3 regions of the Colwellia sp. SU-HH00943 genome follow, and region 3 is predicted to be linked to each of the others. Evidence: predicted binding sites of a transcription regulator. Region 3 holds the regulator's gene; each other region holds the start of a gene.
What was found. The regulator sigma-54, encoded in region 3, starts transcription at its own class of promoters, with help from an activator protein. The targets are predictions, from matches to a motif close to GTTGGCACGNNNNTNGNNT.
Positions count from the first base shown of each region.

Region 1: the regulator sigma-54 is predicted to act here: its motif matches at 3,592-3,610, upstream of AC27GZ_RS12250 (PEP-CTERM sorting domain-containing protein).
Region 2: the regulator sigma-54 is predicted to act here: its motif matches at 6,003-6,021, upstream of fliE (flagellar hook-basal body complex protein FliE).

Region 1 covers NZ_BAAJLW010000004.1:132,007-139,811, forward strand. Annotated here, with positions in the region: gene AC27GZ_RS12230 (hypothetical protein) at 50-691, shown strand; gene AC27GZ_RS12235 (hypothetical protein) at 716-1,033, shown strand; gene AC27GZ_RS12240 (Lpp/OprI family alanine-zipper lipoprotein) at 1,158-1,451, shown strand; gene AC27GZ_RS12245 (NAD(P)/FAD-dependent oxidoreductase) at 1,750-3,516, shown strand; gene AC27GZ_RS12250 (PEP-CTERM sorting domain-containing protein) at 3,652-4,197, shown strand; gene AC27GZ_RS12255 (protein kinase domain-containing protein) at 4,469-6,571, shown strand; tRNA gene AC27GZ_RS12260 (tRNA-Ile) at 6,803-6,879, opposite strand; gene AC27GZ_RS12265 (outer membrane beta-barrel protein) at 7,081-7,722, opposite strand.
Region 2 covers NZ_BAAJLW010000005.1:146,581-154,385, forward strand. Annotated here, with positions in the region: gene pseC (UDP-4-amino-4,6-dideoxy-N-acetyl-beta-L-altrosamine transaminase) at 1-452, opposite strand, end outside; gene pseB (UDP-N-acetylglucosamine 4,6-dehydratase (inverting)) at 479-1,480, opposite strand; gene AC27GZ_RS14640 (sigma-54 dependent transcriptional regulator) at 1,732-3,237, shown strand; gene AC27GZ_RS14645 (sensor histidine kinase) at 3,348-4,553, shown strand; gene AC27GZ_RS14650 (sigma-54-dependent transcriptional regulator) at 4,550-5,890, shown strand; gene fliE (flagellar hook-basal body complex protein FliE) at 6,085-6,438, shown strand; gene fliF (flagellar basal-body MS-ring/collar protein FliF) at 6,589-7,805, shown strand, end outside.
Region 3 covers NZ_BAAJLW010000001.1:394,243-402,047, reverse strand. Annotated here, with positions in the region: gene pmbA (metalloprotease PmbA) at 1-1,268, shown strand, start outside; gene mgtE (magnesium transporter) at 1,355-2,716, opposite strand; gene AC27GZ_RS01700 (HPr family phosphocarrier protein) at 2,887-3,165, opposite strand; gene rapZ (RNase adapter RapZ) at 3,190-4,044, opposite strand; gene ptsN (PTS IIA-like nitrogen regulatory protein PtsN) at 4,174-4,626, opposite strand; gene hpf (ribosome hibernation promoting factor) at 4,643-4,930, opposite strand; gene AC27GZ_RS01680 (RNA polymerase factor sigma-54) at 4,955-6,478, opposite strand; gene lptB (LPS export ABC transporter ATP-binding protein) at 6,563-7,288, opposite strand; gene lptA (lipopolysaccharide transport periplasmic protein LptA) at 7,308-7,805, opposite strand, start outside.

The sequences.
Region 1 (7,805 bases), on a different contig from region 3:
GGTGGTTAGCAAGCGCTAGTCACCTTTTTACTATAGAGCGGTATCAACAATGAGCTTTTTCAAAAAGATATTTTCCAAAACTGAACAACCTCAGCGCACCTTAACTCAAGTTAATGAGTTACTTGCAGGTGATATTATTGTCTTAACTGATAGTTTTGCATTACCTGAACATCTCAGAAATCAACAGCTGCAAATAACGGCTGTAAACACCTATGAATTCGAACAAAGCAATCAAATCGAATGGACACTTCAAGGGGCGAGTGATCGTATACTCTTTTTATCACTCGAAGTTGACGATACCACAGAGCTTAAATTTTCAATCAAACTTGAGCATGAAGATATAGAAACCTTGCTTGATCTAGAAGCCTTCTCACAAGTTTTCGACGAACCAGGCCAAGCTTTCTTAACACGCCAACAAGACAACTCACACACTAACATGTGGAGTGATGAAGAGTACCAACAAAGCACCTTTGCTAAAGTGGGCTACTTCCACCGAAAAGATCACCGCAGCGAGAATTTATCCTCTTATGAAGGTAAAGACAGTGGCGAACCTTTTGAGCTTTATCAGCTTTATAACCAAGATCAGAGTAAAGGGATTGATGTTGAAGTATGGCAAGATGGCGATACTGAAGTGTTTTTAACGTTATTTAGACCCTCATCTGACATTATTGATATGTACCCAGCAAGCTAAGCATTCGACCATAGAGAGAAGACTATGACTAAAAAAATGCCTGACAAGTGGCAATCGTCGGTAAAAGCCATGAAAGCTGTACAAGTAGCTTTTGATATGGACGAAAAAATTCAGTTATCTATTCGAAAAGAAGCTTTGGAAGCTGGGTTAAGCCCATCAGATCAAATTCGTGACATTTTAGGCTTACCCATCAACAAACGCCCTAAACGACCTCGCTTAACAGTTAGTTTAGCACCTGACGATTATCAAGTATTAGCACTGAAGTATGATTTACAACCTGAACAACAGCTTGAAATTAAAAGAAAATTAATGGAAGAACTCGTCGAACACGTTAATAAATAAAATGACCAAAACGCAACGCTTTAGACGAAATTTAACCAAAGTACTAACAAATATGTAACAACTTTGTCAAAAGTGCATTATCTGTGTCATAATCTCGGTGAACCACAACACTAGGGATATCATTATGTTAAATAAAAACTTACTCAACAAATCACTTATTATTACTTTAGCGCTTGGATTAACCGCTTGTGCTAATACAGATGAATTAGAAGGAAACATTACTAGCCTAACTAACAAAGTAGACTCGTTATCTTCTAAAGTAGATTCATTAAATACTGATATTGCTGACTTACAGTCTCAGCATAAAGAGATAACAGAAGATGTAAAAGCCGCTAAAATGGCTGCTGAGCAAGCTGCTGAAGATGCTCAAAAAGCAAATGAACGTGTTGAAAACGTTGTAGCGACTTATAAAAAGTAGTTAGTAAACCAATATAAAGCTCACTCCTTAGTCATCCTGATTGGTTTTAGGGGTGAGCTGAATAATTTCTTTTTAATTGTTCTACAACCTTCTAGCTTCTACCTGTGCAATTCTAACCCACAATATAGCAACACCAATCAAGAACTAAACTCTTCACCAAAAACTTGATTAAAACCAAACAAAAAACTCACAAGCAATTGAAAAATAATATAATTTATTTATGGTATTAATGGCAATCATCCTATAGTAAGCTATAGAAAACGCGCTAAAATAACCTTTAAATTTAATGGAAGACTCAATGCTTGATGTCATTATTATAGGTGGTGGTCCTGCTGGAACTACTGTTGCTTCATTATTAAAAAAATATAAACCAGAACTATCAGTAACAATATTTGAAAGAGACACCTTTCCTCGAGATCACGTAGGAGAAAGTCAATTACCCTCAATTAGTCCCATATTGGATGAAATGGGCGTTTGGGAAAAGGTTGAAGCGGCAAATTTTCCTATAAAAATTGGTGCGTCCTACACTTGGGGGAAGGACAATGAAAAATGGGATTTTGATTTTTATCCTGTTGAAGATTGGCAAGATGAGCCACGCCCATCAACTTATGAAGGGCAACGTAAATATACCGCATTCCAAGTAGATCGTGCTATCTACGATAATATCTTATTACGTCACAGTGAATCATTAGGTACTGAGGTACACGAAAATACGCGCATAAAAAACATACTCCGCGATGGCGATAGTATTACTGGAGTACAGCTCAATGACGACAGTATTGTAAAAGCAAAATATTATGTTGATGCGACAGGTGTCTCAGGGTTGTTTAGACGAACTTTTGATATTGAAAGTTGGGCACCTAATGAATTACGTAATATTGCCGTATGGGATTATTGGGAAAATGCAGATTGGGCCTTAGAAATAGGACAAGGCGCAACACGAGTTCAAGTAAGAAGTTTACCTTATGGCTGGATTTGGTTTATACCATTAGGGGAGACTCGCACATCAATTGGATTAATTTGCCCAGCAAGCTATTTAAAAGAAACAGGCAAGTCGGCAAAATCTCTTTACTTAGAAGCAATTAAAGAACAAAAAGATATTGCCAGTTTATTGGATAATGCTAAGCCAGAAGGCAATATTGGCATCACAAAAGATTGGTCTCATTTATCAGATAGGTTAACAGGCGATAATTGGTTTATTTGTGGCGAAGCCGCGGGATTTGCAGACCCCATATTAGCCGCAGGAATGAGTCTAGCTCATAGTTCTGCAAAAGAAGTCGCCTACACAATATTAGAGTTAGAGCATGGTTCACTTGATAAACAATGGCTTACTGAGCGGTACAATGATAAAACGCGGGATAATATTCAACAACATATCAAGTTTGCTCAATATTGGTATGCAGCCAATGGTTGCTTTACAGACTTAAAAGAAAACTGTGTTGCTATAGCAAAAGAAGCTGGCTTGCAACTAAGCCCTGAAAAGGCATGGCAATGGCTAAGTCAGGGGGGCTTTACTACAGAGCAATTAGGCTTAGCAACATTTGGCTCTTTTGATATCACCTCAACGCGACAGTTACTTACTAAATTTGATCGACATGATCGCTCAACCCAAATGAAGATTTCTGGTTTTAACAAGTTTAAGCTAAACACCAAAGGTGCGAAATCAACAATGGCAGGAAACCTTGTCAATGGCAGGATCATCCAAGTTCCCTGTATTAAGCGCGGTACAAATGTACTTCCCCAAGTTGGTTATTATCAAACCATAATCCAAATTTTAAAACAAACTTCCGATATCTCTGTTATTTTAAATGCACTGAAAACTAAAATAGCAAAAGAAATTCCGCCTGCTCGCCAGAGTTTAACATTTAGCGCTTGTATTCAAGCTTTAGAGGCTATGGCACAACAAAATTGGGTAGAGTGTAAAATCAATAAGAAAAAGCCAATAATCAATATTAACACGCAAGATTCTCGGCATATTAGAAGCAGTAAGCAAGCCGAAGAGGCAATTAAACAATCAAACAATTCAGATATCATTAAATCAAACATAACAACCCAACAAATATAGATATTAGTTGTCTGACTTTTTTACACTCACATTAAGGTATAACACGTAACTAGCTGAAAACAAAGACCTTTAAAGTGTGGCTTGAATATTGCTTGTTTAAAAGAAGATATGTAACCCATCTTAGGAAGTACAATTATGATCAAACAGAAGTTTTTAAAAACCTTATTACCTAGCTTGTTACTAACAGCAGGGTGTTATACAAATTTAGCCCACGCTGGGGTAATTGACATTACTGGTGAAGACTCAAATGGCATAGTAAATGAAATAAGCTACAACGAATCAGATACTGGTGCATTAGACTCTATTTCTTTTGATCTTAATGTCGAACACTTCAATGCATCATGGGGTAGCGAAACTGAAATATCACTGACGCATGTCGATTCAGGTTTTAGTAAATTATTTACTGGTGTAGATTTTGGTTGGGCAAATTCATCGGGAACCTATTCATATGTTGGTACTTTCGATGTATTAGATGGTCCTAGTAATATTGCAGGCGCATGGACTATAGGTTTGTCTGAAAGCTTTAATGATTACATTTTTGATGGTGATGACTATGTGGATTCAACCTTTAGGCAATCAACTATTACCCTCAACTCTACCCCTATTCCTGAGCCTACAACAACCGCCATATTTGCTTTAGGATTAGCTGGCTTAGGCTTTAGACAGCTAAGAAAAAAATAACCTGAGTACAAATATTAATTTTTGAAACGCACCAAACTAATACTTTGGTGCGTTTTTGTTTTAAGTCTTAAAAATCCGGCTTTTCACTTCACTACTCCAACCACAACTAAACATAAATCATTGATAAATTAGCTTTATCAATTTTAAAACGCTGTTAATATATTATTTTCAATTGATACAAAGATGTAAAAGGCTTCAGTTTTTCCTTTCACATGACTTCTTGTTATCAGCTACTTAAATTTCCGAAAAAACGTATAAAAGAGGCACATCAATGCAAGAAGTAAATTATCAATTACCTCCTGGGCATGAAATTGCTGAATTTAGAGTAATAGAGGTACTTGGCGAAGGCGGGTTTGGTATCACCTATAAAGCTGAAGATACTCGTTTACATCGTTTAGTTGCTATTAAAGAGTTTTTACCCGTCGACTTAGCGGCGCGTGCTCAAGACAGCAAAACAGTTATGCCGCGCACAAATGTGAGTGAAGATTATCAATATGGTTTAACAAAGTTTTTAGAGGAAGCGAGAACCTTAGCGACATTTAGCCACCCTAATATCGTCAGAATACATACCTTTATCGAGCTTAATGGCACAGCCTATTTAGTAATGGAATATGTTGAAGGTGAAGCACTCGATGAACACCTGAAAAAGATCCATTTCAATGGCAATATGAGTGAAGGGCGAATTCGAGAAATAATAGAACCTCTACTTGATGGTTTAGCAGAAGTACACAAGTCAGGCTTACTACATCGAGATATAAAGCCTGGTAACATTTATTTAAAAGCTAATGGCCAACCTATGCTGATAGATTTTGGTGCCGCGCGCCAAAGTATAGGTGAAAAATCTAAAAGCATGAGTGCTATCGTCAGTGATGGCTATGCACCTACAGAGCAATACAACACAAAAAGTAGACAAGGTGCATGGACTGATTTATACGCTATTGGTGCAGTTATGTACCATCTTATTGTGGGAGAAAAACCTGAAACCAGTAGTCATCGTCAGCATGAAATAAATGAAGATGAACCAGATCCTATTAAACCTTTACCAACTAACAACTACAGTCAATCCCTTATCAACACTATACAGGCTTGTTTAACCTTAAAAGCAAAACAGCGTCCTCAATCAGTCGTAGCTGTTCAACAACTACTCCGCCAACAAGATTCGCCTAAAACAAGCTTTGATACACCACCTGAAACAAAACCTGAGCCTGCTCCAGATCATGATGGTACCCGTAAAATAAACCGTGAGCCAAACAATGCTCACAGTAATGCAAACAACACATCAGTTGCGATTAAAAAATCAAAAACCGGCTTAATTAGCCTTTTAATAACCTTAACTGTCATCATTGCAGCAAGTATTTATGGTTTTACTCAAGGCTGGTTTACCAGTAGCCAAGAGCCACCCAAAGTAAAAATGGTGCCAATGCATCCACTTACGATAACCACCTCACCTAGTGATGCTTTAATTACTATCGATGGCATTGGTGATATAAAACAAGGGCAAGCAACCAAACTTAAATATGGCACTTACCAGGTCCATGTCAAAAAAGAAGGCTATGAATCAATCACTGAAAGTGTATTAGTAAACCAAGTTAACGGGCAAACAACCCATATTGATCTTATTAAAAAACCCATACCTGTTGGTCAACTAACCATTAACACAATTCCCGAAAACGCTAAAATAACCTTATTAGGTATTAAACCGAGCTATCAAGCTGGTATCGCTTTACCTATTGGTCAGCAACAAATAACCGTTAATGCAGAAGGCTATAAAAAAGTCACTCAAACACTCAACATTATCCAAGGTGAGAATACCGTAGATATAAAGTTAACCCCTCAAACGATACAAGAGCGCGTTGTTGGCTATTGGCAAGCCGATGCTTATTGGCTTTGGAATGACGAAATTGACGATGAAACAAAATATCCCATTGAAAACGCCCTTTTTTCATTCCCAATGGGAAGAGACGTACTTGAAATTAAAAATCTAGTGCTAAAAATATCAGCCAATAGTGAAATTATGTTATCTGCCAGTGCTACTAATGGCAAAGAATACTTTTACATTCCACAAAGTATTGCGGATGAAAGTGGAGATAATGATATAAAAACTAAAGGAATAAACCCCTTAGTTGATCACGGAAAATATACAGTTATAGTAGGAACTTTTGAATATGAAGGTGAAACTTATCCAGTAAATGAAGTGGAAATAACTGGTGCAGGTGAAAAGTTAAAGCTTCAATTCGAGTTTAAAGATAACCTGTTATTAGTTTATCTAGACGATAATGTATCTATTGGTTTTGCGAGAACAACTAAAGCGCGTTTTGTTTCTGCTGCCAATCAAAACACTCAAGAATATTTACAATCAAAATTAGCTCAGTAAATATTTTAATGAAGTAAAGCTGTTGATATAAAAGACTGATTCACTATGACTAAAGCGTATGGAGTACACATGCGCTTATACTACCTTCATGCGAAGTACCGCTATTTCTTAGAGCAATTACTAACAGCTACAATGTATTAGCAGCATTTACTTTACTAATTTAGAACTTAAGTTATTTTTAATAATAGGTTAACAGACGTTAGAAATGCTTTAGCGATGAATGAGTGAAAATGGTGGCCCCTCTGTGATTTGAACACAGGACCTACCGATTATGAGTCGGGCGCTCTAACCAACTGAGCTAAGGGGCCAAATTTTCTATTATATCGCGCGGCGCTCTAACCTCTAATACAAACGAAGCTAAGGGGCCATTTATAGAGTGTTTTACAAAGCTATTGTAAAACGGCGAGCAGTATAAGCATTTTTTATTTTATTGTCACCTTCTGAATATTATTATTTGCGTATTATTTGCTATTCGATTATTTCTTAGTCAATTTAAACGACTAAGGCAATCAGAAAACGAAGGTTACGCCAGCATTTACCTCGCTTTGTACCCACAAATCGCTAGAAATTGCTATATCACACCTTTCTTCATCACAAAATATACGACTGTTTGAATTAAAGAATGTTGCGTAAATTCGACCACCAAATCTAAAGCTTATATTCTCTGTAACAGGTATCTTGGTGGCAAGCCCTACATTCATTGAAAAACGCGTCTCTGTATCTAACAAAGCATCATCTGGTGATAAATGAGTTAAGCCTAAACCACCGGTTATATACAAAGGTACAGTACCTTTTGAAATAGGTACATTCCCCCCTATATGAGCATAAGTAACTGAGACATTATTATTGCTAATTGTACTACTATCAAATTGTGAGAATTCAGCACTATTATGTGTTACTAAAAATTCACCTTGACGCTTTTTATCAACGTTCCACGCAAATAGCACCCCATAATTAACTTCTTCTGTTAATTTAATAGTCGAGGTTATACCCGCTTCATCATCAGTTTTCGCATCAAAATTCCCACCAAATCGGTAACCTGCAAGCGGGGTAATCTCAAAACTACTGTCTTGTACTGCATAACTGTAATCAGCAGTAAAAGCTAACGTTCCTAATAATAGCAGTGTAAATATGCGTGATGTAAATGACATAAATGTCCTTTGAGTTTTAAAAATAAAAAAGAGTAAATTAGTTCAACTAACTTACTCTTTTTTGGGTTTATTTTAAATAGCTT
Region 2 (7,805 bases), on a different contig from region 3:
AGTGCTTTAATTGTCTTCATATCGCAAGACTGTCCAGCTAAATGCACGGCAATCACAACTTTAGGTAAATTATTGTTTATTTGAGCTTGTGCTAATTTAGCCTCGAGGGCTTCAGGGCACATATTTCCTGAAGTTAGGTCAATATCGACAAAATCGATTTTAGCGCCACAATAAAGGGCGCAATTACTGGATGCGACAAAAGATACAGGGGAAGTCCATACGCTATCTCCTGTTCCTACCCCAAGGGCTAAACAAGCGATATGTAGGGCTGAAGTGGCACTGTTAGTGGCGATTGCATGGGGAGTATTATCACTATTGCTTTGACATGCTGTTGCTATGGTTTGTTCAAACTCAACGGTTTTCGGCCCTTGAGTAATTAAATCAGATTTTAATACCTCAACAACCTCAGCAATATCATCGTCACTAATATCTTGTTTACCGTAAGGGATCATAGAATCTGGAGTCATGGATTTTTCCACTATAAGCAAGCTTGCTTGTTAAATTCTTTAATTTCTTCAATGGTTGAAAAATGACTGTTATTTCGAGAGTTATATTCAAACTCATGCGCGACCGGTTTGCCGCTTTCGTTAATGGCATTGATGGTGAAATCATTACTACGGCTTGAAAAAATAATACTAGGAGCAATGACAAAATGATCTTCATATTCAAAAGTATGATATGAGTCATCAGCAGGGCACATTACCTCATGAAGCTTTTCTCCGGGTCTAATACCTACAACTTTTTGTGGTAATTCAGGCGCCATTGCTGTGGCTAAATCACAAATTTTAATGGAAGGGATTTTCGGAACAAATATTTCTCCACCCAGCATGCGTTGAAAATTTTTCAAAACAAAATCAACACCTTGTTGTAGTGTTATCCAAAAACGAGTCATTTCCATATGAGTGATAGGTAAATGATCGCTGCCTTCTTTGATCAGCTTTTCAAAAAAGGGCACAACAGAGCCTCGAGAGCCAACCACATTACCATATCGAACCACGGCAAAGGTGGTGTTATGGCCACCAGAAATATTATTAGCGGCGACAAATATTTTATCGGAGGCTAACTTAGTTGCGCCGTACAAATTAATTGGGTTGGCAGCTTTATCGGTTGATAAGGCAATAACTTTTTCAACATTGTTGTTCAGCGCTGCATCAATGACATTTTCAGCGCCATTGATATTGGTTTTTACGCATTCCATGGGATTATATTCAGCGGCTGGCACCTGCTTCATCGCAGCAGCATGAATGACATAATCAACACCACGCATGGCTCTATTTAGACGCTCTTTATCACGCACGTCGCCTATAAAGTAACGCATACAAGATTGGTTGAATACTTGCTGCATTTCAAACTGTTTAAGTTCATCACGTGAAAAAATAATGATTTTTCTAGGTCGATGATTTTTTAATAGTGTTTCAACATACTTCTTACCAAAAGAGCCGGTACCGCCAGTAATTAAAATACTCTTGTCATCAAACATTGTTGTCATAATCGTTTCTCAAACTTAAGGGTGTTAATCAAGATGATATTAATATAGCAAATTATATGCCCATAGCACTAAATTAATTGATTTTGTTGGTTTTTACAGCGCTTTGTTTAGAATTTATTACTTTTATTTTTAGCAGTCAAAAAACTGGCCTTTATTTACTTTAAACCGTCAATTTTTTGTTGCTTAATTATTGTGAGTAGCTAAAATTGTTATTAAGGTTAGTCATCAAGTAATACTTATTTATGCCACAAACAGCGTCTGAATCACCACTGTCTCATCTTCATGGTCACAAGCAAATTTTGATTGTTGATAATGACAGTGCAAGAGCACATCAACTAGCAACAGTGTTGTCTTTTGTGGGCGAGCATTTTGTACAATGTGGTCAGGATGAAATTACAACAGCATTTAAAAACCATGACCATATCTTAACCGTTATTTTGGCGGGGGATATTTCTTCCTCAACTGCTGACATTGTAAAGCATAATCCTAAAACACCTTTTTTATTACATGATGTTCTCGATGAAAATAGCATCAATGGCTGTGTAAACGTGATTGGTAATTTATCAACGCCACTTAATTATGCGCAACTAACTGAGCTTGTGCATCATTGTCATCAGTATCACAATAAATTACCTCGCTCTGGCGGCAAGCTTGGTGCTAGTCCTTTATTTCGCTCTTTAGTGGGTACAAGTAAACCAATGAATGAGGTTCGATTTTTAATTGAGCAGGTTGCTAAAACGCCGGCAAGTGTATTGGTTTTAGGTGAGTCAGGTACAGGTAAAGAAGTTGTAGCGCGTAATATTCATAATTTATCTGAACGCAGCAATGAAACTTTTGTACCTGTTAACTGTGGTGCAATTCCGGGTGAGCTATTAGAGAGTGAGCTATTTGGTCATGAAAAAGGTGCTTTTACAGGTGCCATTTCTGCACGTAAAGGCCGTTTTGAGTTAGCCGAAGGTGGAACACTTTTTCTTGATGAAATAGGTGATATGCCACAACCAATGCAAGTCAAACTCTTGCGTGTTCTTCAAGAGCGCACTTTTGAACGTGTTGGTGGCACAAAAAGTATTAAAGCCGATGTTCGAATTGTCGCTGCCACTCATCAAAACTTAGAAGATATGATTAAATCAGGCGATTTTCGTGAAGATTTATTTTATCGCCTAAACGTTTTTCCTATTGAAACTCCAGCGCTTCGAGATAGAAAAGAAGATATTCCGTTACTGCTAAAAGAGTTACTTAGCCGCTTTGAACACGAGCAAGGAAAAACAGTACGTTTTACTGACAGAGCCATACAGTCATTGATGGAGCACCCTTGGGCAGGCAACGTACGTGAATTATCAAACCTCATTGAGCGTATGTTAATTATGTACGGCGAACAAATTGTTGATGTAGCCGAACTACCTCATAAATATCAACATATTGAAGCAGAAGAATACACCCCAGAATACCCTGAAGAGTTGCAAGAGCAAGATGCGATTAATGAGCTATTTGCGGGTTTTGATTATGATGATGAAGACGACGAAACTGAAGCTAGTAGTGAAGCAGTTAGCGCTGAAAATACCGGTTTACTGCCTGATGATGGTTTAAATTTAAAAGAATACTTAGCAGAATTAGAAGTCTCGTTAATATCACAATCACTGATTAAGCATGACTATGTTGTTGCTAGAGCCGCGGAAACTTTAGGGATGCGCAGAACAACTTTAGTTGAGAAAATGCGAAAGTATGATTTGCAAAAGCCAATAGTTTGACGCCATTATTAACCATTGTTTTGTTGTAATATACTGAAAAGTATAGATAAAAATAATGGTACGTAAAATGCTTTATACAAAGTAAATAAATATTTATTTGGACTTTGTTTATGGCACTAGCAGAGCATTTCGATGCCAACCATACCTTTAACCCAGCCAATGTTGCCTTTGATTCTAAAGGAGGCTTATTAGCACAAGAAGCTTTTCCTGGTGAATTATCAGCATTACGCAATGAGCTTGCTCAGTTAAAGCAAAGCACTCATAAGTTAACCACGCCTTCTGTTCCCGTGCCTTCTAAGCCATTGAAACAAGCACAAATGGCAGATCAACTGATCGAAATGATGCCAACAGGTTTAGTGATGCTAGACGGTGATGGCGTTGTGGTAAAAATTAACAAAGTAGCTAGAAACTTACTTGAAGAGCCTATTTTAGGGCAGTTATGGTTTAATGTGATCGCTCGCTCCTTCAAGCCTAGAGCCGATGACTGGCACGAGGTTTCACTCAAAGATGGCCGCCGTGTTAAGTTAGAAATAGCCAGTTTAGGTGATCAACCGGGACAACTTATTATGATCACCGACTTAACCGAAACGCGTTTGCTACAAGATAAAGTAGGTCAAATGCAGCGTTTATCGTCGCTGGGTAAAATGGTTTCAACCTTAGCGCATCAAATTCGCACGCCATTATCTTCTGCCATGTTATATAGCGCTAATTTATCAAACAGAAAATTATCTGATAGCGCTCGAGCAACGTTCCAAGAAAAGCTCACTGCACGTTTGCACGACTTAGAACAGCAAGTGAATGATATGTTGCTGTTCTCTAAAAGTGGAAATGAGCAGGTGGTGGCGCCACTGTTAGTGGATGAATTAATTAATGACTCTGTACAGGCTATGGAAGCATTAGTCACCAAAGCAAAAGCTGTTGTTAATGTGAAATTAAATGATGAACATAGTCAAATATTAGCCAACAAGAACGCTTTGTCTGGTGCTATACAAAACCTTATTCATAATTCTTTGCAAGCAGCTTCAGGTGAATCAGAGCCTGCAGTTATTAACATTCAAGTTTACTCAGAAAAAGACGCTATTTTTGTCAGTGTTAAAGACAATGGTCCAGGCATTGATTCAGCCATAATCGACAAAATTTTCGAGCCTTTTTATACCTCAAGTTCAAAAGGCACAGGCCTTGGGCTTGCGGTAGTCAAATCGGTAGTAGAAGCACACCAAGGTCAAGTGAGTTACTTGAGCGGAACAGGGCAAGGGGCACACTTTTGCTTGAAACTACCATTGCTAGCCAAAACTAAGCGAGGAGTATCCAAATGAGTCACCATAAAATTTTAGTGGTTGAAGATGATGCTGGTTTACGTGAAGCATTAATTGATACCTTAAGCTTAGCTAATTACCAATGTGTGGAAGCAGAATCTGCCGAGACAGCTTTGTTACTACTTAAAAATCATAAAATTGATTTAGTAGTAAGTGATGTTCAAATGGGCGGCATGTCAGGTTTATCGCTATTAAAGAGCATTAAAAATCAATTACCCAATATGCCAGTACTGTTGATGACTGCTTTCGGTACTATTAATGATGCTGTACAAGCTATGAAAGACGGTGCTTGTAATTATATTGCTAAGCCTTTTGCGCCAGAAGTATTGTTAAATATGGTTAGCCAGTATATTCCACCTTCATCGGTAAATAGCAATACGCCCATAGTTGCTGATAAGCGCAGTATTGAGTTACTTAATCTTGCCCGTAAAGTTGCGACTACGGAAGCGTCAGTGATGGTACTTGGGCCAAGTGGCTCAGGTAAAGAAGTCTTATCACAGTATGTCCATAATAACTCACCGCGAGCGAAAGAACCTTTTGTTGCGATTAACTGTGCTGCTATTCCTGAAAATATGCTTGAAGCTACCTTATTCGGTTATGAAAAAGGCGCTTTTACGGGCGCTATTCAAGCCTGTCCAGGTAAATTCGAACAAGCTCAAGGCGGTACTATTTTGCTTGATGAAATTACTGAAATGGATTTAGGCCTACAAGCTAAAATTCTTCGGGTATTGCAAGAGCGTGAAGTAGAACGTTTAGGTGGCAGAAAAACTATAAATTTAGATGTGCGTGTTATTGCAACCAGTAACCGAGATCTAAAAGAGGCGGTAGCGAAAGGGGACTTTAGAGAAGATTTATACTATCGTCTAAATGTATTCCCACTAACTTGGTTACCGCTTGCTGAGCGTGTTGATGATATCTTGCCTTTAGCGCAACACTTAGTTGAAAACTACTGTCAAAAAAGTGGCGAGCAAGTAGCTGAATTTAGCCCTGCAGCACGTAGTAAATTAAATGCATACCATTGGCCGGGAAATGTACGTGAGTTAGATAATGTTATTCAACGGGCGCTGATTTTACACAGCAATCAGATCATTGATGCTCAAGACTTATTGATTGAAAACTTTGAAACTGCCAAGGTGAGCCAAGTAGAGCAACAAGCACCAACAGAAGATAAATTAGGCAGCGAACTTAAATTGCAAGAACATCAAATTATTCTTGATACTTTGCAAGCCTGTCACGGTAGTCGAAAAGAAGTGGCTGAGCGATTAGGTATCAGCCCGAGAACCTTGCGCTATAAAATTGCCCGTATGCGTGACTCTGGCATTCAAATTCCAGCATAGCTATTTTTTAAACACTTCTAAAAGCCATAAATACTAAGATATTTGTGGCTTTTTTATTCGTATTGGCTTTTTCTTAATCATCCCCTAAGCCACGCCAGTTATAGGCTGTGTTTTTGGCACCATGCTTGCAACATCTCTACTAACAGATAATTTACAGCTTTTATCAGCAAAAAATTGACACAAGCGAGCTCATTATGGATATCAAAACTAATTCTTTATTTGCCCAAATGCAAAGTATGTCAATGCAAGCAAGCAACGGTAACTTGCCTGCTGTTGGTGGCGACTTACAAGCCGTAAATGCAAGCAAACAAGTAAACCAGTCAAGCAGTAATTTTGGTGAATTACTTACCGATGCATTAAAAACAGTGAATGAATTACAACAAGATACTGGCGCCAAAAAAACCGCCTTTGAAATGGGTGATCGCAGCGTCACCTTAGCAGAAGTGATGGTAGCTTCAAGTAAGTCAGGCATTGCCTTAGATGCAACAGTGCAAGTGAGAAATAAATTCGTTGAAGCGTATAAAGAAATCATGAGTATGCCAGTCTAGTTTTCTGGTTTACACATGGGTTTTGCGCGTTAAAAAGAAAGCACTAGGCGCATTATTTTCAATAAATAATCGTACTAAAGCTAAGAAAAAAGCTAATAAAAAAGTAAATTCAGTAGTAATCGGAGAAGTTAAGTGGCTGACACAAATACAATGGTAGCAACTGATGGTGGAACAGACATTATTGCCAGTGATAGTGGTGATAACGGTGCCATGCAAGAGCAAAAATCAGGCTTCTCTGCAACCCTAGGGAATGTTGACATTTTACGTCAAATTACTTTAGTGGTTGCTTTGTCTATTTGTTTAGCGATTGCGGTTTTTGTTATTATTTTAGCGAATGAACCTGAATACCGCTTTTTATCAAAATTACCTACCGAACAACTGATAAAAACCATGGATTTTCTTGATGCCAACCACGTTGAGTATCGCCAAGAAAATAACACCATTTCTGTACCTGCTGAAGAATATCAAAATGTAAAACTATTACTTGCTCGTGAAGGCTTAACGAAGGAGCCTTCACAAGGTGAAGACGTATTGATGAAAGACATGGGTTTTGGTGTCAGTCAACGTATGGAACGAGAAAGACTCAAATATGGTCGAGAACAGCGTTTAGGCAAAACTATTGAGCAACTGCAAAGTATTTCACAAGCAAAAGTACTTTTAGCTATTCCAAAAGAAAATATTTTTGCCCGCCGTGAAAAGAATCCTTCTGCAACGGTAGTTTTAACCATGCAGCGTGGTCGTTTGTTATCGGCTGAAGAGGTTGATGCAGTAGTAGATATTGTTGCTTCAGCAGTACAAGGCTTAAGCCCGAATAGAGTAACAGTTACCGATCAAAATGGTCGTTTACTTAACTCTGGCTCTCAAGACTCAATATCTTCTCGTTCACGCGGTGAATTTGAAATTGAGCAAAAGCGCGAACAAGAATATAGAGATAAAATTGACAGTATTTTGATCCCCGTGGTGGGCTTAGGTAACTATACAGCCCAAGTTGATGTCACTATGGATTTCACTAGCACAGAAGAAACAGAGCGTCGTTATAATTCAGACCTGCCAGCACTTCGCAGTGAAATGAAAGTTGAACGTAACTCAATTGGTGGCGCATTAGGTGGCATACCTGGCGCATTAACTAATCAGCCGCCGCTTGAATCAACAATTCCTGAAAATGCTACGGGAGGGCAAAACAAAGCTATCCCGAGTGATAAACATAGTGAATCTACTAAAAACTATGAGTTAGATGAAGCTATTAGCCATACTAAACAGCAAACGGGTATTATTCGAAAAGTTAGTGTATCAGTCGCCCTAGATTATGTTAACAGTAGTGCACCTTCGCCAACAACTGATAGCGAAGGTGGTGAAGGTACTGCAGC
Region 3 (7,805 bases):
CCGATGGCGCTGAAGTTGCAATGACTCGCCAACAAGGCTTAAGTGTTGGTACTCGTTTAGGAGAGGTTGAAAATGTTGAGTTTACTAATGATGGCGCTTTAGGAATTACGGTATATCAACAAGGGCGAAAAGGTAGTGCGTCTACTGCCGATTTATCACAAGCTGCATTAACACAAGCGGTAGAAGCTGCAGTGAATATTGCTAGATATACTTCAGTTGATGATTGTTCGGGGTTGGCTGATAAAGACCTTTTAGCAATGGATAACAAAGAATTAGATTTATATCACCCGAAAGCACTATCTACAGAAGAGGCGATAGACATTGCCAAAGCTTGTGAGCAAAGTGCATTAGAAAGTGATGAGCGTATTAGTAACTCAGATGGCGCCAGTTTAGATAGTTTTTCTGGCTTTAAGGTTTACGGTAATAGTCACGGTCAAATTGTTTCTTATCCCAGTACACGACATAGCTTGAGTTGCGTTGTTATCGCTGGTGAAGGTGATGAAATGCAGCGTGACTATGCTTACGATGTTAATCGTGATTTTTCGTTATTAGAAAGTGGTATCAGCATTGGTAAAAAAGCCGCCCATGAAGCCACTTCTCGATTAAATCCACAAAAGCTTTCTACCATGAAAGTGCCTGTTTTATTTCGCGCTGACATTGCCAATACCCTTTGGGGCCATTTTATAGCGGCTATTAGCGGTGGCAATTTGTACCGAAAATCTTCTTTCCTATTAGATGCGCTAGGAAAAAATGTTTTTCCTGACTTTTTATCGATTCAAGAGCGCCCACATTTGCTTAAAGCATTAGCAAGTAGTGCTTTTGATAGTGAAGGAGTTGCGACGAAAGATAGAGATATTATTGTAGATGGCGTTTTACAAACCTATTTATTAACCAGCTATTCAGCGCGCAAATTAGGGTTAACAACAACGGGACATGCTGGTGGTATTCACAATTGGCTGGTAAATAGTAAAAGTACTAATCATAGCGGTGATTTTGATGCTATGTTAAAAACCTTAGGGACGGGGTTATTAGTTACTGAGTTAATGGGGCAAGGGGTCAATGTTGTTAATGGCGATTACTCTCGTGGTGCCGCTGGTTTTTGGGTAGAAAATGGCGAAATAGCTTACCCTGTCAGTGAGATTACTATTGCGGGTAAACTACAAGATATGTTTAAAGGCATTATTGCTGTAGGCTCTGACGTTGATATGCATGGTAGTATTAGAACGGGTTCTATTTTACTTGAAGAAATGCAAATAGCTGGACAATAATTTTCTATTACTACCTTTAGTGCTCAGCATTGCGACTGAGTACTAAGGTTTAGTTATGATAGTTTTAGTTATTATGGTGAATTTAGTTACGGCGCTAATAGTAGGGTTGCAGTACCTAAAAAGGCAAAAATACCTACAACATCAGTAATCGTAGTGAGAATAACTGTACCTGCTAATGCGGGGTCTACTTCCATACGTTTTAGGATAATAGGTACAGCGACACCGGCTAAACCTGCTGCTGTCATATTCATTAACATGGCTATGGCAATTACGCCGGCAAGCACTATATCTTGTTGCCATAAACCAACAACACTCGCAATTAATAACGCCCATAATAAGCCATTTAAAAAGCCGACGGCGAGCTCTTTATATAACAATGCTTTTGCATTGCTATCACCAACATGACCTAAGGCCATACCGCGAATAACTAGGGTTAAGGTTTGCCCACCTGCTACACCACCCATGCTAGGCACTAAGGTATTTAATATCGCTAGAATGGCTAATTGGCTTAATATTCCTTCGAACATACTGGATACTGCAACAGCCATAAGTGCGGTGATTAAATTTACCCCTAACCATAATGAGCGCTGCTTGGTACTTTTGATGACAGGTGCGAAGGTATCGGCTTCGTCATCTAAACCCGCCATACTCATCATAGAATGTTCAGCATCTTCACGAATAATATCAATTACATCATCGATTGTAATACGGCCGAGTAAGTGATCTTCTTGATCGACAACAGGGGCTGAAAACCAATCATGGCGTTCAAATAACTGTGCCACATCTTGTTCACTCATATCGGCCTGTACAGCTTCGACATCAGCATCGATTAGATCTGAAATAATCACTTCTGGCTTGGCTGTAACTATGGCAGCTAAAGACACTGCACCAATAAATTTGTTATTACGATCAACTACATAAAAGGAGTCTGTTGATTCAGGTAGCTCGGCCTTTAATCGCAAATACCGTAATACCACATCGACAGTCACTTCCGGTCTAACGGTGATGGTATCTGTATTCATGATACCACCGGCGGTATCTTCCTCGTAAGATAAAGCAGTTTCTATTCGGCTTCTATCTTGCGAGTCCATCGAGTTAAGAACTTCTTGGTAGTCGCTATCAGGTAGAGTACGAAAAACTTCTGCAATATCATCAACATCCATCCCCTCAGCGGCAGCAGCGAGTTTTTCAGGTCGCATGCCCTTAAGGATACCTTTACGTACTTCTTCACTGAGTTCTTCTAATACTTCGCCGTGAAATTCAGCATCAATTAATTGCCATAACACTAAACGGTTTTTTGCCGGGGAAGACTCAAGTACTAGTGCTAAATCATAAACAGGCAATTCTTGTAAAAGCTGCCGAACATAGACAAACATGCCATCACTCAGGGCTTCGTTCACCTGATGTAATCTTCGTTGAATGTCTTCTTGTTCTGTTAGCTCTGACATGGCGATGAATCTGCTATTTAGTTTTTGGGAAAGTTTGGAGATGGTTTACTTAATAAGTTTATCGTAACTCAATGGTTTTATCAGCTTTTTATTTTAATGCTAAAAAGTCATTGTAATGATTAGATGTTTAAAAACTGTTCGTGCTTGCTTGCGCTCAAAAAGCTACTTTACTATTCAGACTCATCAAACTTGTCGCCTATCAGCTGACTAATAGCGGCTAATGCTTGTTCTGCATCTTCACCTTGAGCAGTGACTGTTACGGTTTTACCTTGACCGCCAGCGAGTAACATTATTGCCATAATACTATTGGCATCAGCGGTTTTATCTTCTAATTCAAGGGTGATTTTCGCGGTAAATTTTTGGCATAACTGAGCAAGCTTTGTTGCAGCGCGAGCATGTAAACCGAGCTTGTTGATGATAGTTAAGTCTTTAGAAATAGTTGTGGTCATAAGGCTACTCATAATGATTCATTATTATTTTTTTACTTTCTCAATATCACGGTGATGTGTTTGTACATCTTTCTTTTCTTTTCTAAAGTTACTGGCTAATAGTTCAGCGATATAAACGGATCTATGCTTACCGCCTGTACAACCTATGGCGATAGTGACATAACTACGGTTATTACGTTCTAGATGTGGTAGCCATGTCATCATAAAACTATTAATTTGCCAGATAAACTTTGTTACTATCGGTTGACTGGCAAGGAAATCTTGTACGGGTTGCTCTAACCCTGTGTAGGCTTTCAGATCTTTTTCCCAAAAAGGGTTTGGTAAAAATCGCGCATCAAATACATAGTCGGCATCGGCAGGGATGCCATGTTTAAAACCGAATGATTCAAATACTAATACCATAGCCCCTGTTTTTTTACCTAAAATACGTTCTCTGACTAAGTCAGCTAATTGATGCGGGCTTAATTGGCTAGTATTAATGTATAAATCTGCTCGGGTAGAAATAGGCGTAAGGAGCTTTTTTTCTAACGCTATTGCTTGATCTAAGGGGATATTTTCTTTGATTAATGGATGTAAACGACGTGTTTCGCTAAATCGACGGGTAAGGTCTATATCGTCAGCATCTAAGAAAAGGGTAGTTACATCAACAGCATTCGGTAAGTACTCGATTATTTCCGGTATATCTTTAGGATCATTGGGTAAGTTACGGACATCTAAGCTGACGGCAACATTCTCGTAATCATTGATAACAGTATGAGTTAAGGCAGGTAATAAGTTAATAGGAATATTATCTACGCAATAGTAGCCTAAATCTTCTAATACTCTTAAAGCAACAGATTTCCCTGATCCTGAACGGCCACTGACAATAATAAGTTTCATACTTGATATCTCGCGCTACAAGGCTAAAGCAGTGTCATTGACAGCTGTTATGATGGCTTGCATGCTTTGTTAAATAAGTTGTTATTTAGGTACTTTACATTATTATGCGGTTGTAAAATACGTTGCTTTTTAATGTGCTTGTTGAACTAGATTAAATAAAGCTTGTTTAGAAGTACACTTACGCGCTTGTTTCGCTACTTTTCGATCACTAAACAGTTTAGCTATGCTTTGTAAAGTTTCTAAATGTGCTTGAGTGCAATCTTGAGGTACAAATAAACAAATAAAAATATCGACAGGTTTATTATCTATTGCGTCAAACTCAATCGCTTTTTCAGTGGTTAGCATGACAGCAACTGCTTTATTTGAGTTTTGCAATTTTCCATGAGGTATCGCAATACCATTACCAATACCTGTACTGCCCATTTTTTCTCGGTTTAGTAAGCTATCTAATAGCGTACCTGTATCGGATTCACCTAATTTACTACTGGCAAGTTGGCAGAGAGTTTCGAGTATGCGTTTTTTGCTACTTGCTGGAACTGCACAGGCAGTGCAGTCCAGCGTTAAAATGTCTTGTAGGGTCATAGTACTTTGAATGGGGTTAATGGCTGGCAATTTTGCCTTTGTATTTAAGAATTTGGCGGTCTAATTTATCTACTAAGGTATCAATAGAGGCATACATCACTTCATTCACCGCTGAAGCATGCACTTCGCTACCATTTAGGTGAACCGTTGCTTCAGCTTTTTGGTCTAATTTTTCTACCGTTAGTACAACGTAAACATTGTTAATATGATCAAAATGTCGCTCTAATTTGGCAAATTTTGTGTCGACATAATCGCGTAAAGACGTGGTAATTTCTACATGGTGACCAGTAAGATTAATTTGCATATGCGTGATCCTTTTAAATGAGATTTACAATAAACTCTTACGTTGATTTGACGGCGGAATAGCTAATGATTCACGGTATTTAGCTATGGTTCGTCTTGCAACATTAATGCCCTGCTCAGCCAATAAATCGGCCATTTTACTATCACTTAGCGGTTTAGCAGGTGTTTCCGCTAAAATGAGCTTCTTAATCAAGGAACGAATTGCTGTTGAAGAGCATTCACCACCATTTTCAGTACTTACATGACTAGAAAAGAAATATTTTAGCTCAAAAATACCTCTTGGTGTGTGCATGTACTTTTGTGTTGTTACACGTGAAATGGTTGATTCATGCATGTCTACTGCTTCAGCTATATCATTTAATACCATTGGGCGCATGGCTTCGGCGCCATGTTCAAGAAAGCCTTGTTGGCGCTGAACAATACAATTTGACACTTTTAGTAGTGTATCATTTCGCGATTCTAAACTTTTTATAAACCATTTTGCTTCTTGAAGGTTTGAGCGAATGAACTGACCATCATCACTAGAAGACTTGGTGGTTTTAGTCATGGCTGCATATTGTTGGTTAATAGATAATTTAGGCGCTGTATCTGGGTTTAATTCTACAATCCAGCGTCCATTTTTCTTTTCTACGGAAACATCAGGAATAACGTACTGCTCATCCCCTTTTATTACCGCATCACCTGGGCGTGGATTCAGTGTTTGAATTAAGCGCATTACTTCGCGAAGTTGATTTTCTTTAAGCTTAGTTTTACGCATAAGCTGACGGTAATCTCGGTTACCCAGTAGGTCTATATGCTCTTCAATGATGTGTTTACTTTCTTTCAAATAAGGAGTGTCTTCATCAAATTGATTTAACTGGATGATTAAGCAGTCAGCAATGGAGCGAGCGGCAACACCGATTGGATCAAAGACGTTAATGCGCTTTAATACCGCTTCCACTTCGTCAAGCTCTAAATCTTCAATACCGACACTTTCTAAAATATCTTCGCAAGAAACGGTTAAATAGCCAGCATCATCTACCGCTTCAATAATGGCAATAGCAACTGCGCGGTCAGTATCCGTAAAGGGTGTTAATTCCATTTGCCAGAGTAAATGATCTTGAATAGAGTCTGTGGTTTCACCTTGATAGGTGTAATCTTCAGAAGGGCTTGAGATTGCACCTGTATTAGAGGTTCCAGCACTGTAACTCTCTTCCCAGGTGGTATCTATATTTAACTCTTCAGGAATATCATTTTGAGCCATTGCTTCGGTAGTACTTATTTCATCAATAGTGGCACTGGTGTCTTCACTACCTTCAGGGCTGGTTTGTTCTGTGCTATTTGTGCTAGCAGAAAAAGCTTCTTCTAACTGTTCATTACTGTTGTCGTTTTCTTCATTGCTATTACTCGGTGAATTTTCATTCACTTCAAGCAAAGGATTACTCTCAAGCACTTCTTGAATTTCTTGTTGAAGTTCCAACGTCGATAACTGCAGAAGCTTTATCGCTTGTTGCAGTTGCGGCGTCATGGTGAGTTGTTGTCCTATTCGGAGCTGCAGTGATGGACGCATTTAGTTCTGTTCTTATCCTGTTGTTGTTATTTTAGTAATACATTCACTATAAATTATAGCTTAATTTTTTTTGTATATTAGTAACTATAGCGTGAATTGTTCGCCGAGGTATACATCTCTGACCTTTTGATTTGCAAGTATTTGGTTTGCATCACCTTGAGCGATAATTTCACCGTGACTTACTATATAAGCATGCTCACAAACATCCAAGGTTTCTCTGACATTATGATCTGTGATTAAGATACCAATTCCTCGCTCTTTAAGATGAATGATAATCTTTTTAATGTCACCTACCGATATAGGATCAACACCGGCAAAAGGTTCATCCAGTAAAATAAATTGAGGATCAGCAGCCAGTGCTCTTGCTATTTCTACACGTCTTCTTTCGCCACCAGATAAGCTCATACCAAGGTTATCTTTGATATGACATATATTAAATTCTTCGAGTAAATGTTCCAGCTTTTCTTGCTTTTTCCCTTCATCAAGGTTTTTGCGAGTTTGCAAAATAGCCATAATATTTTCAGTGACGGTGAGTTTTCTAAAAATTGAGGCTTCTTGAGGTAAATAACCTATACCACGTCGTGCTCTTTCATGCATAGGAGCAAGTGTGACATCTTCATCACTTAAAATAATTTTACCGTCATCATTAGGAACTAAGCCAACAATCATGTAAAACGAGGTGGTTTTGCCGGCGCCATTGGGGCCTAATAAACCAACAATTTGCCCGGTATTCACATTGAGGCTTACACTTTTTACTACTTGCCGACCTTTATATGACTTAGATAAACCGTGAGCGCTAAGGGTAGCTATATCAGTGTTGTCAGTTGCATTAATCATTGTTGTCACTGTCTTTTTTACTGTCATTATTGGCGGCGTTATTTTTTTCTTGTTGAGCTTTAATTTGTGCAGGTTGTAAAATAGTGGTGACGGATTCATCACGACTACTTTCAGCTTCAAGCTTTTCATTTAAGGTGTTATAGGTGATTGTTTCACCAGTAACCATACTACCAGCCTGTTTCACTTTGGCATTGCCTGATACGGTTATCAGATAAATGTCCGGTTGATATTTTATTTCATCAGCCTGTAAGCTAATTAAACTGCCGTCTTCTAATTGTTGTTGAAAAAGAGCTGGTTTGCCTTTGGCTAGGTAGGTGTCGTGCTTTTCATTGGTCTTTTCATTCGTTTTGCTAAAAACCTGCACTATATCGGCTGTTATTGCGATAGAGCCTTGGCGAATACTTACGTCTTCCAAATAACTGGCAATTTTGTTTTTTAAGTCTGCACTTTGACGTTTTGATTTTATGGTAATTTCTTGTGTGAGATCTTT